2 linked regions of the Alkalilimnicola ehrlichii MLHE-1 genome follow. The protein of the gene in region 2 interacts with the protein of the main gene of each other region in a pairwise test. Links are inferred from orthologs where the notes say so. Each region holds a gene or a part of one and is shown on either strand. Other genes may lie near its edges.

What was found.
Region 1: the proteins of MLG_RS12210 (region 2) and hypB interact in binary tests that used the Escherichia coli proteins (3 or more experiments, as listed by UniProt). The link is inferred for Alkalilimnicola ehrlichii MLHE-1 from one-to-one orthologs.

The regions. Positions count from the first base shown.
Region 1 is NC_008340.1:2,290,142-2,297,061, reverse strand. Bases 2,809-5,808 are described here. They hold hypB (hydrogenase nickel incorporation protein HypB), read left to right. Parts: upstream 2,809-3,834; coding sequence 3,835-4,782; downstream 4,783-5,808. Other genes in these bases: hypF (carbamoyltransferase HypF), read left to right, coding at 4,784-5,808; hypA (hydrogenase maturation nickel metallochaperone HypA), read left to right, coding at 3,494-3,835; MLG_RS10265 (nickel-dependent hydrogenase large subunit), read left to right, coding at 2,809-3,494. Also shown: MLG_RS10290 (HyaD/HybD family hydrogenase maturation endopeptidase), read left to right, coding at 1-24; MLG_RS15200 (HypC/HybG/HupF family hydrogenase formation chaperone), read left to right, coding at 24-410; MLG_RS10285 (thioredoxin domain-containing protein), read left to right, coding at 379-816; MLG_RS10280 (hydrogenase expression/formation protein), read left to right, coding at 825-1,661; MLG_RS10275 (rubredoxin), read left to right, coding at 1,658-1,882; [NiFe]-hydrogenase assembly chaperone HybE, read left to right, coding at 1,894-2,355; more of MLG_RS10265, read left to right, coding at 2,355-2,808; more of hypF, read left to right, coding at 5,809-6,920. UniProt on the Escherichia coli protein: Involved in the maturation of [NiFe] hydrogenases. Required for nickel insertion into the metal center of the hydrogenase. Exhibits a low intrinsic GTPase activity, which is essential for nickel insertion.
Region 2 is NC_008340.1:2,744,049-2,753,520, reverse strand. What follows is about bases 4,113-6,840. They hold MLG_RS12210 (FKBP-type peptidyl-prolyl cis-trans isomerase), read right to left. Parts: upstream 5,848-6,840; coding sequence 5,377-5,847; downstream 4,113-5,376. Other genes in these bases: MLG_RS12205 (HDOD domain-containing protein), read left to right, coding at 5,997-6,840; MLG_RS12215 (STAS domain-containing protein), read left to right, coding at 4,915-5,253; MLG_RS12220 (dodecin), read left to right, coding at 4,665-4,874; MLG_RS12225 (hydrolase), read left to right, coding at 4,113-4,606. Also shown: MLG_RS12250 (CHAD domain-containing protein), read left to right, coding at 25-948; MLG_RS12245 (ParA family protein), read left to right, coding at 996-1,760; can (carbonate dehydratase), read left to right, coding at 1,861-2,493; MLG_RS12235 (Slp family lipoprotein), read left to right, coding at 2,538-3,083; MLG_RS12230 (Slp family lipoprotein), read left to right, coding at 3,095-3,595; more of MLG_RS12225, read left to right, coding at 4,070-4,112; more of MLG_RS12205, read left to right, coding at 6,841-7,229; MLG_RS12200 (DUF2189 domain-containing protein), read right to left, coding at 7,441-8,232; MLG_RS12195 (fumarate hydratase), read right to left, coding at 8,380-9,472. UniProt on the Escherichia coli protein: Folding helper with both chaperone and peptidyl-prolyl cis-trans isomerase (PPIase) activities. Chaperone activity prevents aggregation of unfolded or partially folded proteins and promotes their correct folding.

The sequences.
Region 1 (6,920 bases), 460 kb from region 2 along the record:
CTGGCCGTTAGGGGGCAAGCCTGATGTGCATTGGCATACCGATGCGGGTATTGGAGTGTCACGGTACCTGGGCGCTCGCAGAAGGTTGCCAGGGTGTGGCTCGGGTGGACCTGATGCTGGTCGGCCCGCAGCCTGTGGGTAGCTGGCTGCTGGTGCATATCGACACGGCACGGGAGGTCATCGACGGGCAGCGCGCCGCAGAGATCGCCACGGCACTGGAGGCGCTTGAGGCAGCGCGTGCCGGTGTAACAGTTGCGGGCCTGTTTCAGGATCTCGAAGGACGTGAGCCGCAACTGCCGGCACACCTCAGGCCGCAGGATGACGGCGACGGAAGTCAACCTGAAAGCGCTCAACGACATAGTGTTGGAGGCAAGATTTATGAGCCAAATCCTGCTGGATCAACTGACTGAGGAGCATGGCCTGCCTCGGGTCAATGAGGCCGGGGTGGAGGAGTGGGCAGAGCAGGCCGGCGAGGCAATGTTGTTGCTGGCCGGAGATCCCGGGCGTGTGCGGGAAAGCGGGGATTTTGCGGTGGTGTTGCCGGAACTCCTGACGGCTATGGGAGGGCGGCTGCAGGCCGCCGTGGTAAGCCAGGATTCGGAAAAGGCTGTCGGGCGGCGTTTCGGTGTGCGCCGGTGGCCAGCCCTGGTGGTGCTGCGTGATGGGGGCTACCTGGGTTGTATCGAGGGTATGAGGGACTGGTTGGTCTTCCTCGAAGAGCTGAATCGATTGCTCGAGGGGCCGGTACGTCGGCCACCGTCGGTGGGTATTCCTGTAAGTGGCGGGGCCTCATCGGCCACCGGTTGCAATTCATAGGAGGCGTTATGTCGAACCAGGATGGGCATGTGGAACACCCCCTCTCCGGCCCCGCGGGCAGCGGCTTTGAGGAGCCAGGGCTGGATTATCTGCCGATGCCAAAAGGGATGGGCACATTCTCCCCGGCGGTGCTCCCCGATCCCGAGGTGCTGAGCGACCGGGAGGGGACCCTGCGTTGCCTGGAAAGCGTGATCGCCGGGGCCCGGCGCTGGCAGCCGGATGAGCGGAACATCCATCTCGATGTATCGACGCTCTCCGACGCGGAACGCAGACTACTGGATGAGGTACTTGGGGATGGCGAGGTCAGCGCACGCCTTCCGGGGCATGGTGTGGTCGCCCAGGAATCGGTGTTTGCCGGTGTCTGGCGGGTTGCGGATGCGGCGGCTGGGAGAGACCGCCTGGAGATCGGGCCGGTGCCGGATTGTTTGCTGAACGCCTTCGCGGAAGCCTCGCCGGCGCCGCGGTTACCGGAGCAGTGGCCGGAAGGTGTAATGAACGCGCCCGGCGTCCTGAGCGAGCTCACGGAACATCTTGATGTTCTATCGAACAACGGGCGCCATGTCATTAATCTCAGCCTACTGCCCTTGACGCCGGAAGACCATGAATGCCTGGACGAGGCGCTGGGTCGTAGTGAGACCGCGGTACTGTCGCGGGGATACGGGAACTGCAGGGTGACCGCCACGATGACTGCCGGAGTCTGGTGGGTGCAGTACTTCAATTCAGTGGACGTCCTCATCCTCAACACCCTTGAGGTCGTGGCTGTGCCGGACGTGGTTTGTGCAGCACCCGAGGATATTGCTGACAGCGCTGATCGAGTGGCTGAAGTATTGGAGGTGACGCGATGACCCCCACCTTCGAGGGCTCCTACTTGGGGGACGCCAGCCGTATCGCCCCAGAGACGCGCATGGAGTGCAAGATCTGCTGGTATGTCTACGATCCGGAGGAAGGCGACCCCGAGTCCCAGGTTGCCGCAGGCACGCCATTCGCCGACCTGCCATCTGACTGGGTCTGTCCCGTCTGTGAGGGGGCACGGGAACAGTTCATGGTGGTTCCGGACGACTTATGAAGGATCCGGCGATGAATCGCGACACGTGGCTGACGCAACAAGTCCGGCTACTGGAAGCGGCATTCCACCGTGTTCAGGCTGAACAAATGGCTGAGATAGCCCTGGCCAATCCGGCACTGACGGTCGAGGCTGTGGGATTCCATCGTTACCAGGGGCGACCGTTCGGGGCACTGCTCAGTCCTTGGTTCCTCAACCTGATCCTTATGCCCGGCGAAGGCGAGGACTGGGAACAACTGCCCGAACGGAGCGAGCAGCATTGGGCCCTGCCGGCGGGCGTTTACTTGTTTCATGTTTGCAGGGCGGCCGGCATCGGCACCTTTCAGGCCTGTTCCATTATGTCGCCCGTTGAGCGGGTGGAGGACCAGGACAGCTTTCGGATGGTAGCGGAGGCGGCCTTGCGCGCGGTATGTCGTCCGTCGGGTCATAGTCGCCGGGCCGTGCTGACGGGCCGTTTCGACGATGAGGGGCGCTGATGTCTTCGGGCGCGGAATTGGTGCTGCAGCTTCATCGGCGGCGCGGTCGGATCAACGAAGTCGTTCTGCAGGGACGGCGTCCACCTTGGGTGGGTGACCTACTGCGGGGTTCGGCCGCCGGCTATGTGCCGGGGCGCATGCGGCTGCTGTTCGGTGTGTGCGGCGAGGCGCAGGCAACCGCTGCGCGCGCGGCGCTGGCGGGTGCGGGCGTGCAGCGCGGTGGGGGGGCGGGTGTCCAAGAGCACCCCGGTGTTCTGCTGGAGTGGATCCGCGAGCACCTTTGGCGGCTGGGGCTGTGTCTGCCTCGACAGTTGCTGAAGGGCACGCCGGCAGGGCTTAGCGAAGCCAACAGGGCCTTGCGGGGGGTAATGTGCGCGGTGGGTGATGACATAAGGGGGCGCGACGCCGCCGTAAACCGGCTGGAGTCTGCCTTGTTCGAAATCGTGGGGACCTCGGTACTGGCCGACAGCGCCGACGTCGATAGCTGGCTGGATTGCTGCGATAGCGAAGTGGCGGCGGCGCTGCGCTGGGTGCGTGATGAGGTGCCGCAGGGCTTTGGTGTGGCTAGTTTGCCGTCGTTGGAGCCGGCTGGTTTACGCGCCGTGGGCGACTGCTTGCAAGGTTCACGCGACCTTGCGGTATGGCCCCTCGACCCGCGAGACGAGGCAGGCGAATCCGGCACGGCCCAGGCTGGGCTACGGGAGACTGGACCCTTCGCCCGCCAGCGGGCGAACCCGGCACTCCAGGGGGTGCTCGCCCGCCATGGCCCGGGAATCCTGCCCCGCCTCTTGGCCGCGGTGCTGGAACTATTGGTTCTGCCCGGCCGCCTGCGCAATGCCCTACGGGCAATAGGCGTTGAACCTGTTTCCGAGGAGGTGGGTCAGGTCACGGGCACCGGCTGTGGCATCGTGGATACGGCCCGCGGTCTTCTGCTGCATTGGGTGCGGTTGCACAGGGGCCAGGTCGCGGATTATGCCGTTGTCGCCCCCACCGAATGGAACTTTCATCCCCGGGGTGTCTTGGTGAGCGGGCTTCGTGAGCGACCAGGCGGAGGCCCGGCGGAGGGGGTCCGGCGGCTTGCGGAACTGGCAGTGCTGGCTCTGAACCCCTGTGTCGGCAGCCGGGTGGAGGTCCACTGATGCATGAGATGTCGCTTTGTGAGGGGATTCTGCAAATCCTGGAGGAAGAGGCGCGTCGTCAGATGTTCAGTCGGGTGCGGACGGTTCGCCTGGAGGTGGGGGAACTGGCCGGGGTGGAGCTCGACGCAATGTATTTCGGTTTTGACGTCGTTTGCCGCGATACGCTTGCGGACGGGGCGCGACTTGAGATTGTTCAACGACCAGGGCAGGCATTCTGTCTCGGATGCGGGGAAAGGGTCGCCGTCAGGCGCCGGTTTGATGCCTGCCCTGATTGTGGCAGCTATCAGTTGCAGGTGATTGGTGGCGATGAACTACGGATCAAGGATCTGGAGGTGGACTGATGTGTACGGTATGCGGTTGCGGGGCTGATGAGACCCGCGTGGACGGTGAAGTGACCCACCACCATGGTCACGACCCAGCCGATGAGCCGCGGGGACATCCTGTTGCTGCCGCGGCTGCCGGGCTTGCGGTGGATGCCCCGAGCGATGGCGCTGACGGTGCTCAAGCGCACCATGCGCACGCACCCGGGATGAGCCCAAGCCGCATGGTGCGCATCGAGCAGGACATCCTCGCCAAGAACAATCGCTATGCAGAGGCCAATCGTCAGCAATTCCGGGACCGGGGCCTTTTCGTACTGAATCTGGTGTCTAGTCCCGGCTCAGGCAAGACCACGCTGCTCACGGCCACGATCCGTGCGTTGCGGGAGCGGTTGCCGGTGGCGGTGATCGAGGGCGATCAGCAGACGGATCATGATGCGGCGCGGATCCGGGCCACCGGTGTGACTGCAGTCCAGGTGAACACCGGCAAGGGCTGCCATTTGGACGGTCACATGGTGGGGCATGCGCTGGAGCGTATCCCGGAGCTGCAGGATGGCGTCCTGATGATCGAGAATGTCGGTAACCTGGTCTGTCCTGCCGCGTTCGATCTCGGAGAGAACCATAAGGTTGCGGTCCTCTCCGTAACTGAGGGGGAGGATAAACCGCTTAAGTATCCTGATATGTTCGATGCGGCGGATCTGCTGCTGCTGAACAAGATTGACCTGCTACCCCACGTTGACTTTAACGTTGAGCGCTGTCTGAGCTATGCGCGACAGGTGAACCCCGACATCCAGATCATGCAAGTCTCGGCCCAAAGCGGTGAAGGGCTTGCGGAGTGGGTTGGTTGGGTTGAGCGTGGTGTGGCTCGCGCCAGCGCAGCTCGCGAGGAAACGGTGGCGACGCTGCGTAATCGGGTGGCGGCGATGGAAGCGGAGTTGCGCCGTCTTCGGGCTGCGGGTGCGGGTCGGTGAGATGAATGCGGTCAGCCGGCATTCGGTGCCCAAGCGTCTGGCAGTCCGCGTATGCGGCCGGGTCCAGGGTGTGGGCTTCCGGCCTTTCGTCAAGTGCCTTGCTGACAGCTGCAACGTTAGTGGTTGGGTCCGCAACGATGCGGGCGGCGTCAGCCTGGAGGTCCAGGGAGGCGGGTCGCAGCTTGCCCGGTTTATGGTGGCTCTGCGAGAGCAGGCACCGCCCCTGGCCCGCATCGAGGCGGTGGTAGAGAACCCCTGCCCTTTGCAGCCCCGGGAGCGTGGGTTTCGTATCCGGCCCAGCAGCGGCGGTGCGGTGGCAACCGAAATCACGCCGGATGCGGCGGTTTGTGATGCCTGTCTCGAAGAGCTGTTCGATCCGGCAGACCGGCGCTACCGTTACCCTTTTATCAACTGCACCCACTGCGGCCCACGGTACACACTCACCTCCGGACTGCCCTACGACCGGGTCCGGACCAGCATGGCCAAATTCCCCCAATGCCCCCGGTGTCTGGCGGAGTATGAGGACGCCGGCGATCGCCGGTACCATGCCCAGCCGAATGCCTGCCCGGAGTGCGGCCCCAGTCTGCAACTACTTGACGGTGACGGACATCCGCTGCCCGTGGGGGACGTACTTGCGGCCACGGTCGACCGGTTGACCAGCGGACAGATCCTCGCGATCAAAGGGTTGGGCGGCTTCCATCTCCTGTGCGATGCCGGAAACCCGGAAGCTGTTGCGCGTCTGCGGACCCGCAAACGGCGGTCCGAGAAGCCCTTCGCCGTCATGGTCCCCGGCATTGAGGCAGCCGAGAGGCTGGTACGACTGGCCCCAGGCGAGCGCCACCTGCTGGCGGGCGTCGACCGTCCAATCCTGCTGGCTGGGAAGCGTCCCACCGTGGATCGGCAACTGCCTGGCGTGGCGCCAGGGATGCCTTGGCTGGGCGTGATGTTGCCGTATACGCCTTTGCATTACCTGCTGTTTCACGAAGCCGCCGGACGCCCGATGGGATTGGCTTGGTTGTCCGGCACCGGGCAGCCGGTGTGGGTCTGTACCTCCGCCAACCCTGGCGGAGAGCCTCTGGTCACGGATAACCAGGACGCTGTGCGCCGTCTTTCTGGCCTGGCGGATGCGCTGCTGGTGCATGACCGGGACATTCTGGTGCGTTGCGACGACAGCGTGGTTCGTCAGGCAGAGGGACGGGCCGTGTACCTTCGCCGTGGCCGGGGGGTCACCCCATCGCCGATCCGATTGCCCCGTGGCGGGCCGCCGGTCCTCGCTACCGGCGGCCATCTGAAGAACACCGTTTGCCTGACACGCGGTGACCAGGCGTACATATCCCAGCACGTTGGGGATCTGGACAACGCCGCTACCTGTCGAGCCTTGGACGACACCGTAGCCCATCTGCAGAGGGTGTTGGCGGTCAGGCCCGACTGCGTCGCCTGTGACCGTCATCCTGATTTTTACAGCAGTGCCCTGGCTGCCCGCTTAGCGGCGGAGTGGGCGATCCCCTTGGTCAGGGTGCAGCACCATCATGCGCATCTGGCCGCAGTGCAGGCCGAGCATGGCCTGGAAGGCCCGATGTTGGGTGCAGCACTGGATGGCGTGGGGTTTGGGGATAACGGCGAGCCCTGGGGGGGCGAACTGCTCGCCCTTGATGGTAGGGGCGGCTTTCGCCGCCTTGGTTTCCTGCGCCCTCTGCCTTTGCCGGGGGGGGACCGGGCTGCCCGGGAACCCTGGCGCATGGCTGCGGCCGCGCTGCACGAGCTCGGTTGGGGCGAGCGGATTCCCGCATGGTTCCCGGAACATCCCCGTGCACAAGGGCTGGCCGGAATGCTGGCTACGGGCACCCGCTGCCCGCGGACCAGTAGCCTTGGACGCTTGTTCGATGCCGCGGCGGGCCTACTCAAGGTGAAGGCGGTCAGCCGGTTCGAGGGACAGGCCGCCATGCTGCTCGAAGGTCTTGCTGCCGAGCATGGGGCGGTTCCGGCATGGGAGGGGGGCTGGACGTTGGATCAGGAGGGGCTCGACTTTCGTCCCTTGCTTGCGGAGCTGACCCGGAGCTCGGAACGCGGGTTCGGAGCTGCTCTGTTCCACGCCACGCTGGCTGCCGGCCTGGCTGACTGGTTGTGTCGGGCGGCAG
Region 2 (9,472 bases):
GTCAGGAAGACACTGGAGAGGGACATGGCATTCCGGCTGGAAGGACGCAGGGCGCTCGCTGCGGACATCCGCAAGCTGGCCCGGGGCCGGGTGGATGCGGCCATTGAGGTGTTGCAGGGCGGTGGCGATCCCCACGAGGCGGTGCACCAGGCGCGCAAGCGCTTCAAGGAGCTGCGCGCCCTGCTCCGGCTATTCCGCCCGACGCTGGGGCGCAAGCGGGCGCAGGCGGAGAACGCCTGGTATCGGGACCAGGCCCGCGCCCTGTCCGGCTATCGCGACGCCCAGGCAGTGCTGGAAACGGTGGATGCCCTGAGCGAGCGGTTCCGGCTGCCCACCCAACAGGAGGCGCTGGGGGCCTGTCAGCGGGCCCTTGAGGTTCGCCGCGACCGACTGGCCGCGGAGGAGGGGGACCTGGCCGGGCAGATGGCGAACCTGGTCGACGAGCTGCACGGCGCCCGCGAACGCATCGCCGACTGGCCATCGAAGGCCGAGGGGGCGGATGCCTTTCTGGCCGGTTTCCAGCGCTGTTATCAGGCCGGCGGTCAGGCATTCCAGGCCAGCCGGTTCAGCGACGACCCGGAGGCCTGGCACGAATGGCGCAAGCGGGTGAAGGACTACTGGTACCATGTGCAGGTGCTGCGTCTGCTCTGGTCACCGCTGATGAAGACCCTGCAATCGGAACTGAAGACCCTCTCCGATCTGCTCGGTGACGATCACGATCTACAGGTATTGGACCAGCTCCTGGTGGACGAACCCGGTCATGTCGGCGAGGTCCACCGGCGCCTGATCCGCGGCATGATCGCCCAACGCCACGACGAGCTGCGCCTGCCCGCCCTGCGCCTGGGCCGGCGCCTGTACGCCGACCGCCCGGGCGCCCTGTCGCGCCGTCTCCGGGCCTGGTGGGAGGTCTGGCGCGAGGAGCTGGGCCACGAGGGCGGCACCGTCTGAACCATTCGGTAGCGCCCCCTTGCGGGGGTGTGTGCCCTGGAGGATCTTTGGAAGTTATCGCCTTTTACAACCTGAAGGGGGGCGTCGGCAAGACCGCCGCCGCCGTCAACCTGGCCTGGCTCGCCGCCCGCGACGGGCTGCCCACGGTGTTCTGGGACCTGGACGCGCAGGGAGCGGCGAGCTGGTACCTGGGGGTGGAGGAGGGGCTCCAAGGCAAGCCCCGCAAGCTGCTCAGCGGCAAGCGCCCCATCGGCCGCGAGCTGTGCGACACCGCCTGGGACAACCTGCAGCTGCTGCCAGCGGACGAGCGCTACCGCCACCTGGATCTCCACCTGGACGAGAAGGGCGGGGACGACCGGCTCCACCAGCTTCTGGAACCGCTCTCGGAGCGCTACGCCCTTGCGGTGCTCGACTGCCCGCCCAGCTTCTCCCGCCTGTCGGAGAACGTCTTCCGTGCCGCCAGCCGGGTGCTGGTGCCGCTGGTGCCGACACCGTTGTCGCTGCGGGCCTGGGCACAGCTGCGCGCGTTTTTCAAACAGCACGAGCTTCCGCGGCGCAAGCTGGTGCCCTTCTGGTCAATGGTGGACCGCCGGAGGGGAATGCACCGGCAACTGGTGGAGCAGCCGCCATTGAACATGAAGCGGCTGCTTGGCCCGGCCATCCCCTACAGCACCCAGGTTGAGCAGATGGGCCTGCACCAACGGCCGGTCTGCGACTTCGCCCCCACCAGCCCGGCGGCCCGTGCCTACGAGGCCCTCTGGGATGAGGTGCGCCAGCACTTGGAAGGCCTGCCCGGCCATCACCTGGCCTGAGGGGGCGGCCCAGCCGAGGGAGGTGGCCGGTGCTTCACAAGCCGGCCGGTTGCGGTATCTTGGCCGATAGTCCCGTCCCATTCACCGACCAGGAGGCCCCATGCCCGAATTGAAAGACCTATTGGCCAACAACCAGGCCTGGGCCGAGCGCAAGCAGCGGGAGGATCCGGCGTTCTTCCAGCGGCTCGCCAGGGAACAGAAGCCCGAGTACCTCTGGATTGGCTGCTCGGACAGCCGGGTGCCGGCCAGCGAGATCGTCGACATGCCGCCGGGCGAACTGTTCGTCCACCGGAACATCGCCAATGTGGTCACCCACGCCGATGTGAATTGCCTGAGTGTGCTGCAGTACGCCGTGGATGTCCTCAAGGTGCGGCACATCATCGTCTGTGGCCACTACGGCTGTGGCGGGGTGAAGGCGGCGCTGAGCAACCAGTACGTGGGCTTCGTCAACAACTGGTTGCGCCACATCGAGGACGTCTATCATCTGAATGAAGGGCAGTTTCGCGATCTGCCCGAGGAGCGGCAGGTGGATCTGCTGTGCGAATTGAACGTCCAGCAGAGCGTGCGCAATGTCTGCCGCAGCACGGTGGTACAACAGGCCTGGCAGCGGGGGCAGCCGCTGTCGGTGCATGGTTGGATCTACGGGCTGGCCAGCGGTCGCCTCAAGGACCTGGGCCTGCATTTCCACGGCCCGGAGTGTCTGCCCGTGATCGACCGCCTGGCCATGGACTGAACCGCAGTGGTGCCGGGGCGGTCCAAGGGCCACGGAGGTGCGCTATGAAGGTCCTGATTGCCCTGATGTTGGTGCTGTTGCTGGCGGGCTGCGCGCCCGGTGCCCCGGAACCTATCCGCAGCGCCCCGCCAGAGGCCCCGGACTTGGCCGAGGCGCGGGCCGACCCGGACGCCCATGCCGGGCGCACGGTGCGCTGGGGTGGGGTGATTGCCGAGGTGCGCAACCGCTCCGATCACACCGAGCTGGAGGTGGTCGCCCGCCGGTTGCAGGTCGGGGGGCGCCCGGCGGAGCGGGACGATGACAGCCCCGGCCGCTTCCTGGCCCGTGTGCCGGGCTTTCTCGACCCCGCCATCCACGCGCCTGGCCGTGCGATCACGGTGGTGGGTACCTTTGAGGGGCTGCGGGAGCAGGCCGTGGGGGATTACCGCTACACCTTCCCGTGGGTGCGGGTCGAGGTCTACCACCTGTGGCCGGAGCGCGAGCCGGTCCCCAGCTACCGCCGGGACCCCTTCTACGATCCCTGGTATGACCCCTGGTACGGCCCCTTTCCGCGCTACTACCGCCATCCCTTCTACGGACCCTATTGGTGAAGCCCGTGCGCATGACCGTTTCGCGAGCACTACTCGTGGTGTTGCTGGCCCTGGCGCTTGCCGCCTGTGCCACCGGCCCCCGCTACGACACCGCTCAGGTTGATCCTGACCTGACGCCCCAACGGCTGGCTGCCGATGCCCCCGACCACGTGGACCAGCCGGTGGTCTGGGGCGGGGTCATTGTCGCCAGTGAGAACCTGGAGGATCGCACGCGCCTGGAGGTGCTCGCCTATCCCCTGGACCGCAGCCAGCGGCCCCGCACCGGGCAACCCCCCCGGGGGCGATTCCTGGTCGAGCACCCGGGGTACCTGGAGACGGCCGACTACGCCCCCGGTCGCAGCCTGACCGTGCAGGGACAGGTGGACGAGGTGGTGGACGGCCGCATTGGTGAGGCCGCTTATCGCTACCCCCGGGTGGTGCCCGATGATCTCCACCTGTGGCCACGTGCAGTGGAGGCCGAGCGTACCGCCCCGCGTGTCAGATTCGGCGTGGGGATTATACTCACTAACTAGGTCAACTATTTTGTGACGAAAGCGCTGGGGCAAGCCCACTCCGTCACGGCGACCCGCCCCACCGTCACGGCGGCCGGCGGCCCGCCCCACCGTCACGGCAAGCGGCGACCCGCCCCACCGTCACTGCGAGCCCCGAAGGGGCGCGGCAGTCCATGCCGGCGTGTGGATCGCCACGTCGCTGCGCTCCTCGCGATGACGGGGTGGCGCCCCCACCGTCACGGCGGGAAGGGCTACCCCCCCACCGTCACTGCGAGGAGGCGAAGCCGACGCGGCAGTCTACAGCCCTGGATCGCCACGGGCCTTCGGCCCTCGCGATGACGGGGGGAAAGCCTTCGGCCCTGGCAATGACGGGGGTGCCCCGTTCCTCGTTGATTCGGGCCCGCGCAGCGGGGAGGGGGGCTCGCGATGACGGTGTACTCAGCGTTTAGTTACACTGGTTCGTCAATTTATGAGACAGAAACCTCGGGAGCCCGTATGCGTCTGAAAGCAGAGGAATCGTCGTTACTGGTGGTGGATATCCAACAGCAGCTGGTGCCCGAGATCCACGACCACGAACGGGTGGTGGACTGTACGGCCTGGCTGATGGACGTGGCGGCGGTCCTCAAGATCCCGGTCCATGCCACCGAGCAGTACCCCGAGGGCCTGGGCCCCACCATTCCGCTGTTGCGGGGGCGGTTGGAGGCGGAGCACATCCACGAGAAGGTCTGCTTCGGCTGGGCGGACGAGCCCGAGGCGCTCAGCCAGCTGAACGAGCCCCAGGTGGTGCTGGTGGGCACTGAGGCCCACGTCTGCGTGCTGCAGACGGCGCTGGGCCTGCGCGAGGCCGGGCGCGAGGTGTTCGTGGTGGCCGAGGCGGTGGGCTCGCGCCGGCCGCACGATCGCGACACCGCGCTGGCGCGCATGCGCCAGGCCGGCTGCTGGGTGGTCACCCGCGAGATGGTGGCCTTTGAGTGGCTGCGCCGGGCCGGGACCGACGTCTTCCGGGAGGTGCTGCAGCGCTACATCCGCTGACCAGCGCCCGGACACCGATGCAACAAGCGGGCGGGGCCTCCGCCCAAGGAGCCTGACCATGAGCGATCACGTCTACAAGATCGTGGAACTGACTGGATCCTCCAGCAAGAGCATGGAGGATGCCGTCAACCAGGCCGTTGAACGGGCGGCCCGCACCCTCCACCACATGCGCTGGTTCGAGGTCACCGAGACCCGGGGCCATATCGAGGACGGTCGCGTGGCCCACTGGCAGGTCACCCTGAAGATCGGTTTTACCCTGGAGCCGTGAGCGAGGCCCTGGCCCGCCCTGTCGGAGGAGCCCTTTAACCATGTCGGTGAACGCCTACACCGCCCGCAACGGCAAGGAACTGGTGCTCGAGATCCAGGGCCGGTTCGACTTCGGGCTGCACAAGCCCTTCCGTCGGGCCTACCGGGGCCGCGCCGGCCTGGAGACCTACCGGGTGGATCTGCGTCAGGCGGAATCCATGGACAGCTCCGCGCTCGGCATGCTGCTGCTGCTCCGCGAGCATGCCTCCGGTCAGGGCGCTCGCGTGGTATTGCGCCACTGTCAGGAGGAGGTGGATGAAATCCTGCGCACGGCCAATTTCCAGAAGCTCTTCGAGATCGAGCGCAGCCCTGCGCCGCCGCGGCCGGTGAAGGCTGAATAGGCGCGGGCGAGCCTTAGCACGGGGGGGCGGAGGACAAAGGCGGGTTGCCCCGGAACGGGCCCGAAAAAAAGGCGCGGCGTTGGTCGCGCCGCGCCCCTAATTGATCGGCGGTGCCCGGGCCGCTTACTGCTGCTGGTCGGGCTGGCCGTTCTCGACCTCCTCACTGGAGGCGTCACGGACGTCGATCACCTTGACGTCGAAGTTGAGGGTGACGCCGGCCAGCGGATGGTTGGCATCCACCTTGACCGTCTCGTCGCCTACTTCGCGCACGGTGATTACCTGCGTGCCGTTGGGGGTCTGGGCCTGGAACTGCATGCCGGGCTCGACCTTCTCCACCGAGTCAAACATCTGCTTGGGGACATCCTGGATCAGGTTGTCGTCGCGCTCGCCGTAGGCATCGCCCGGCTCGATGGTCACTTCCACCGAATCACCGCTGTTCTGCCCCTCGAGCGCCTGTTCCAGGCCCGGGATGATATTGCCCGCGCCGTGAAGGTAAGCCAGCGGCCCGCGCCCCTCGGAGGAGTCCAGCAACGTGCCTTCGGTGTCTTTAAGGGTGTAGTCGATGGACACGACCCGGTCTTTGGCAACCTGCATGGTGTTACACCTGATTTCTCGAGAATGAACCGAGCAGTATACGCGCCCGGCCGGGGCAGTTAAACCGCGACGGCGGTTGACGGAAAAGCGCCGCCAGGTGTGGCAATATGACGCCTTAAACACGTACCCGCGGTGAAGTAACCCTCACTATGATCGCGATACCGGATGAAGCCCGCCTCGCCAAGCTGACGCCGCTCAATGAACTGAGCGGTGAGCGTCTGAGCCGCCTCAGGGAGAAAGGGGAACTGGCCCGCGTCCATCGCGGCGAGACCCTGCAGGCCCCCAACGAGGACAGGAACCTGGTCTACCTGCTGGAAGGCCAGCTCACGCTTGTCTCTAGAGGGGGAGGGGCCGAGCGCATCAAAGGGGACGACGATGGCGCCTGCCAGCCGTTGTTCGACGGGCGGCCTCGCCAGACCGTGGCCCGTGCCGATCGGGACTGCATCATCCTGCGCCTGCCGCGGCCGCTGTTCGATGTGCTGGCCGACGAGGAGCGCAACGCCGGCTACGACGTCCGCGAGGTCCAGGTGGACGAGAGCGGCATGCGGCTCTTTCAGCGCATCCTGCACCACCTGCACGACGGCTCCCTGGAACTGCCGGTGATGCCGGAGATCACCATGCGTCTGAAGGCGTTGCCCGAGGAAGAGGCGGACCTGGAGGCGCTGAGCGACATCGTGCGGCTGGATCCTTCCGTGGCGGCGCGGGTCATCCAGGCCTCCAACAGCCCCGTCTACCGGCGCAGTGCCGGGTCGGTCAGCAGTCTGCGTGAGGCGGTGGCCATGCTCGGGTTCATCACCGTGAAAAAACTCGCTCTGGCGATGACCCTGTCCGCACCCTTCGAGCGCCAGAGCCCCTCCGCCCGCCGGCTGCTCAAGCGGACCTGGCGCCACAGCGTCTGCGCCTCGGTGACCGCCGCCGTGATCGCCCAGCGCTCGGCGGCCGGTCTCGACCGCGACCGCTGCCTGCTCGCCGGCCTGACCCATTCCATCGGCATCGTGCCCATCGTGATGTTCGCCGAGCGGGCCGGCATCCACGACAGCCAGGGGTTGGCCGAGGTCATCGAAGGCCTGAGCGGCATGGTGGGGCGCGAGGTGTTGGAGGCCTGGGAGTTTGACGAGGCGTTGGCCGAGGTGCCCGAACAGATGGCCGATCCCATGCGGGCACACGACGGCCCGGCCGACCTGGCCGACGCGGTCATCGTCGCGCGGCTCTTCTGCGATGCCAACGCCGGGGACGAAGCGGCCATGAAGACCCTGCACGCCACCCCGGCACTCACCCGGCTGCAATTGCCGGGCGACGGCCCGGAGGCTGACCTGGAGGTGCTCCACGCCGCCCGCATGGAGCTGGAAGCCCTGGAAAAGGCCCTGATGGGCGAAGCCTGAGCCGGCAGTCCGCCCCCACCGTCACTGCGAGGAGCGAAGCGACGCGGCAGTCCACCGCCCTGGATCGCCACGGGCCTCCGGCCCTCGCGATGACGGTGGAATGCCCCCACCACGTCACTGCGAGCCCCCGCAGGGGGCGCGGCAGTCCATGCCGGTGTGTGGATCGCCGCGGCGCTCCAAACCTCGCGGTGACGGTTGACCTGGTGCCGCCCTACGCCTCCTGCTCCAGCAACGGCCACTCCGAGGCGTCGATGGTCTCGCGGTAGGCGTGCCAGGTGGCGTGCCCCAGCAGCGGCATCAGCACCACAAAGGCCAGCCAGGCGGTGACGATGGCCACCGCCACGCAGGCGGCGATCATCAGCGCCCAGACCAGCATGGTCCGCTTGTTCCGCAGCACCGCGTTGACGCTGGTCACCACCGCGGTGATGGCGTCGGTTCGGCGCTCCACCAGCATCGGCAGCGAAAAGGCGCTGGCCGCGAAGACCACCAGACTGAACAGCGCCCCCACCACGCTGCCGATGCCCAGAAAGAGCACTAGATCGGCGAGGGCCGGGTCGGCGGTGTCAGGGAAGAAGATGTACAGGGTATTCGCCGCCCGCGCCCAGACCAGCAGCACTATCACCAGGATCACGGCGAAGAACATCGCACCCCGCAGCGACTGCACGGCACTGCGCAGGCTGCGCCGCAGGGACGGGGGGCGCCCCCGCTCGAGCTGCAGGCTGATGGCGTACACGGTGAGCGCCAACAACGGTGCCACGAACACGAACCCGGAGACCAGACCGAGGTAGAGCCCGATGTTGCCGTACACCCAGGTGGCTGCGGTGACCAGGTAGCTCAGCACCACCGTCATCACCCCGAAGAGCAGGCTCTGGCGGGGTGCCGCCCGCAGATCCGCCCAGCCGCGCTGCATCCAGCGCAAGGGGGCGTCGGCCGCGACGTCGTGGCACGGCGCCAGCATGGGCAGCTCCTCCGGCGGCCGCGGCGGTGAGGGTGTGTCGGTCATGGCCATTCCCCTGTAATCGGCGCTGAGCGTCAATGACACCTATAGCAGTGCCGGAAAGCTTGATCCAGGGCAAATGTCCATCATCGGCTCCGAGCGGGGCCGCAGGGGGAAGGCGGATGCCGCCCGGTCGTGCCGGGCGGCACGCACTCAGGCCTCGGTGACGGGGATGCCCTTGATCCGGGCCTGCCACTCGCGGGGGCCGGCTTCGTGCACCGATTCGCCACGGCTGTCCACCGCCACCGTCACCGGCATGTCCTCCACCTCAAATTCGTGGATGGCCTCCATGCCCAGGTCCTCGAAGGCCACCACCCGGGCCTTGCGGATGGCCTTGGAGACCAGGTAGGCGGCACCGCCCACGGCGATCAGGTAGACCGCGCCGTGCTTACGGATGGCCGCCACCGCCTCGGGGCCGCGCTCGGCCTTGCCGATCATGCCCATCAGGCCGGTCTCGGCCAGCATCTGATCGGTGAACTTGTCCATCCGGGTGGCGGTGGTGGGGCCGGCCGGGCCCACGGGCTCGTCGCGCACCGGGTCCACCGGGCCCACGTAGTAGATGAACTTGCCCTTCAGGTCCACCGGCAGCTCTTCTCCCCGGCTCAGCATGTCGGTCATGCGCTTGTGGGCGGCATCGCGGCCGGTGAGGATGGTGCCGGAGACCAGCAGGGTGTCACCCGGCTTCCAGCTTCGCGCCTCCTCGGTGGTCACCTCGTCGAGGTTGACCCGCTTGACGTCGCCGCCGCCCTCGCGGGCCACCTGCGGCCAATCCTCCAGCTTGGGCGCCGGCAGGTCCGCCACCCCGGAGCCGTCCAGCACGAAGTGGGCGTGGCGGGTGGCCGCGCAGTTGGGGATCATCGCCACGGGCTTGTTGGCCGCGTGGGTGGGGTAGTCGCGGATCTTGATATCCAGCACCGTGGTCAGCCCGCCCAGGCCCTGGGCGCCGATGCCCAGCTCGTTGACCTTGTCGAACAGCTCCAGACGCAGTTCCTCGGCGGTGTTCCGTGGGCCGCGGGCCTTCAGCTCGTGGATGTCGATGGACTCCATGCAGGCCTCCTTGGCCATCAGCATCGCCTTGTCCGCGGTACCGCCGATGCCGATGCCCAGGATGCCCGGCGGGCACCAGCCGGCGCCCATCTTCGGCACCTGTTCCAGTACCCAGTCGACGATGGAGTCGGAGGGGTTGAGCATGGCGAACTTGGTCTTGGCCTCGGAGCCGCCCCCCTTGGCCGCCACCTGCACGTCC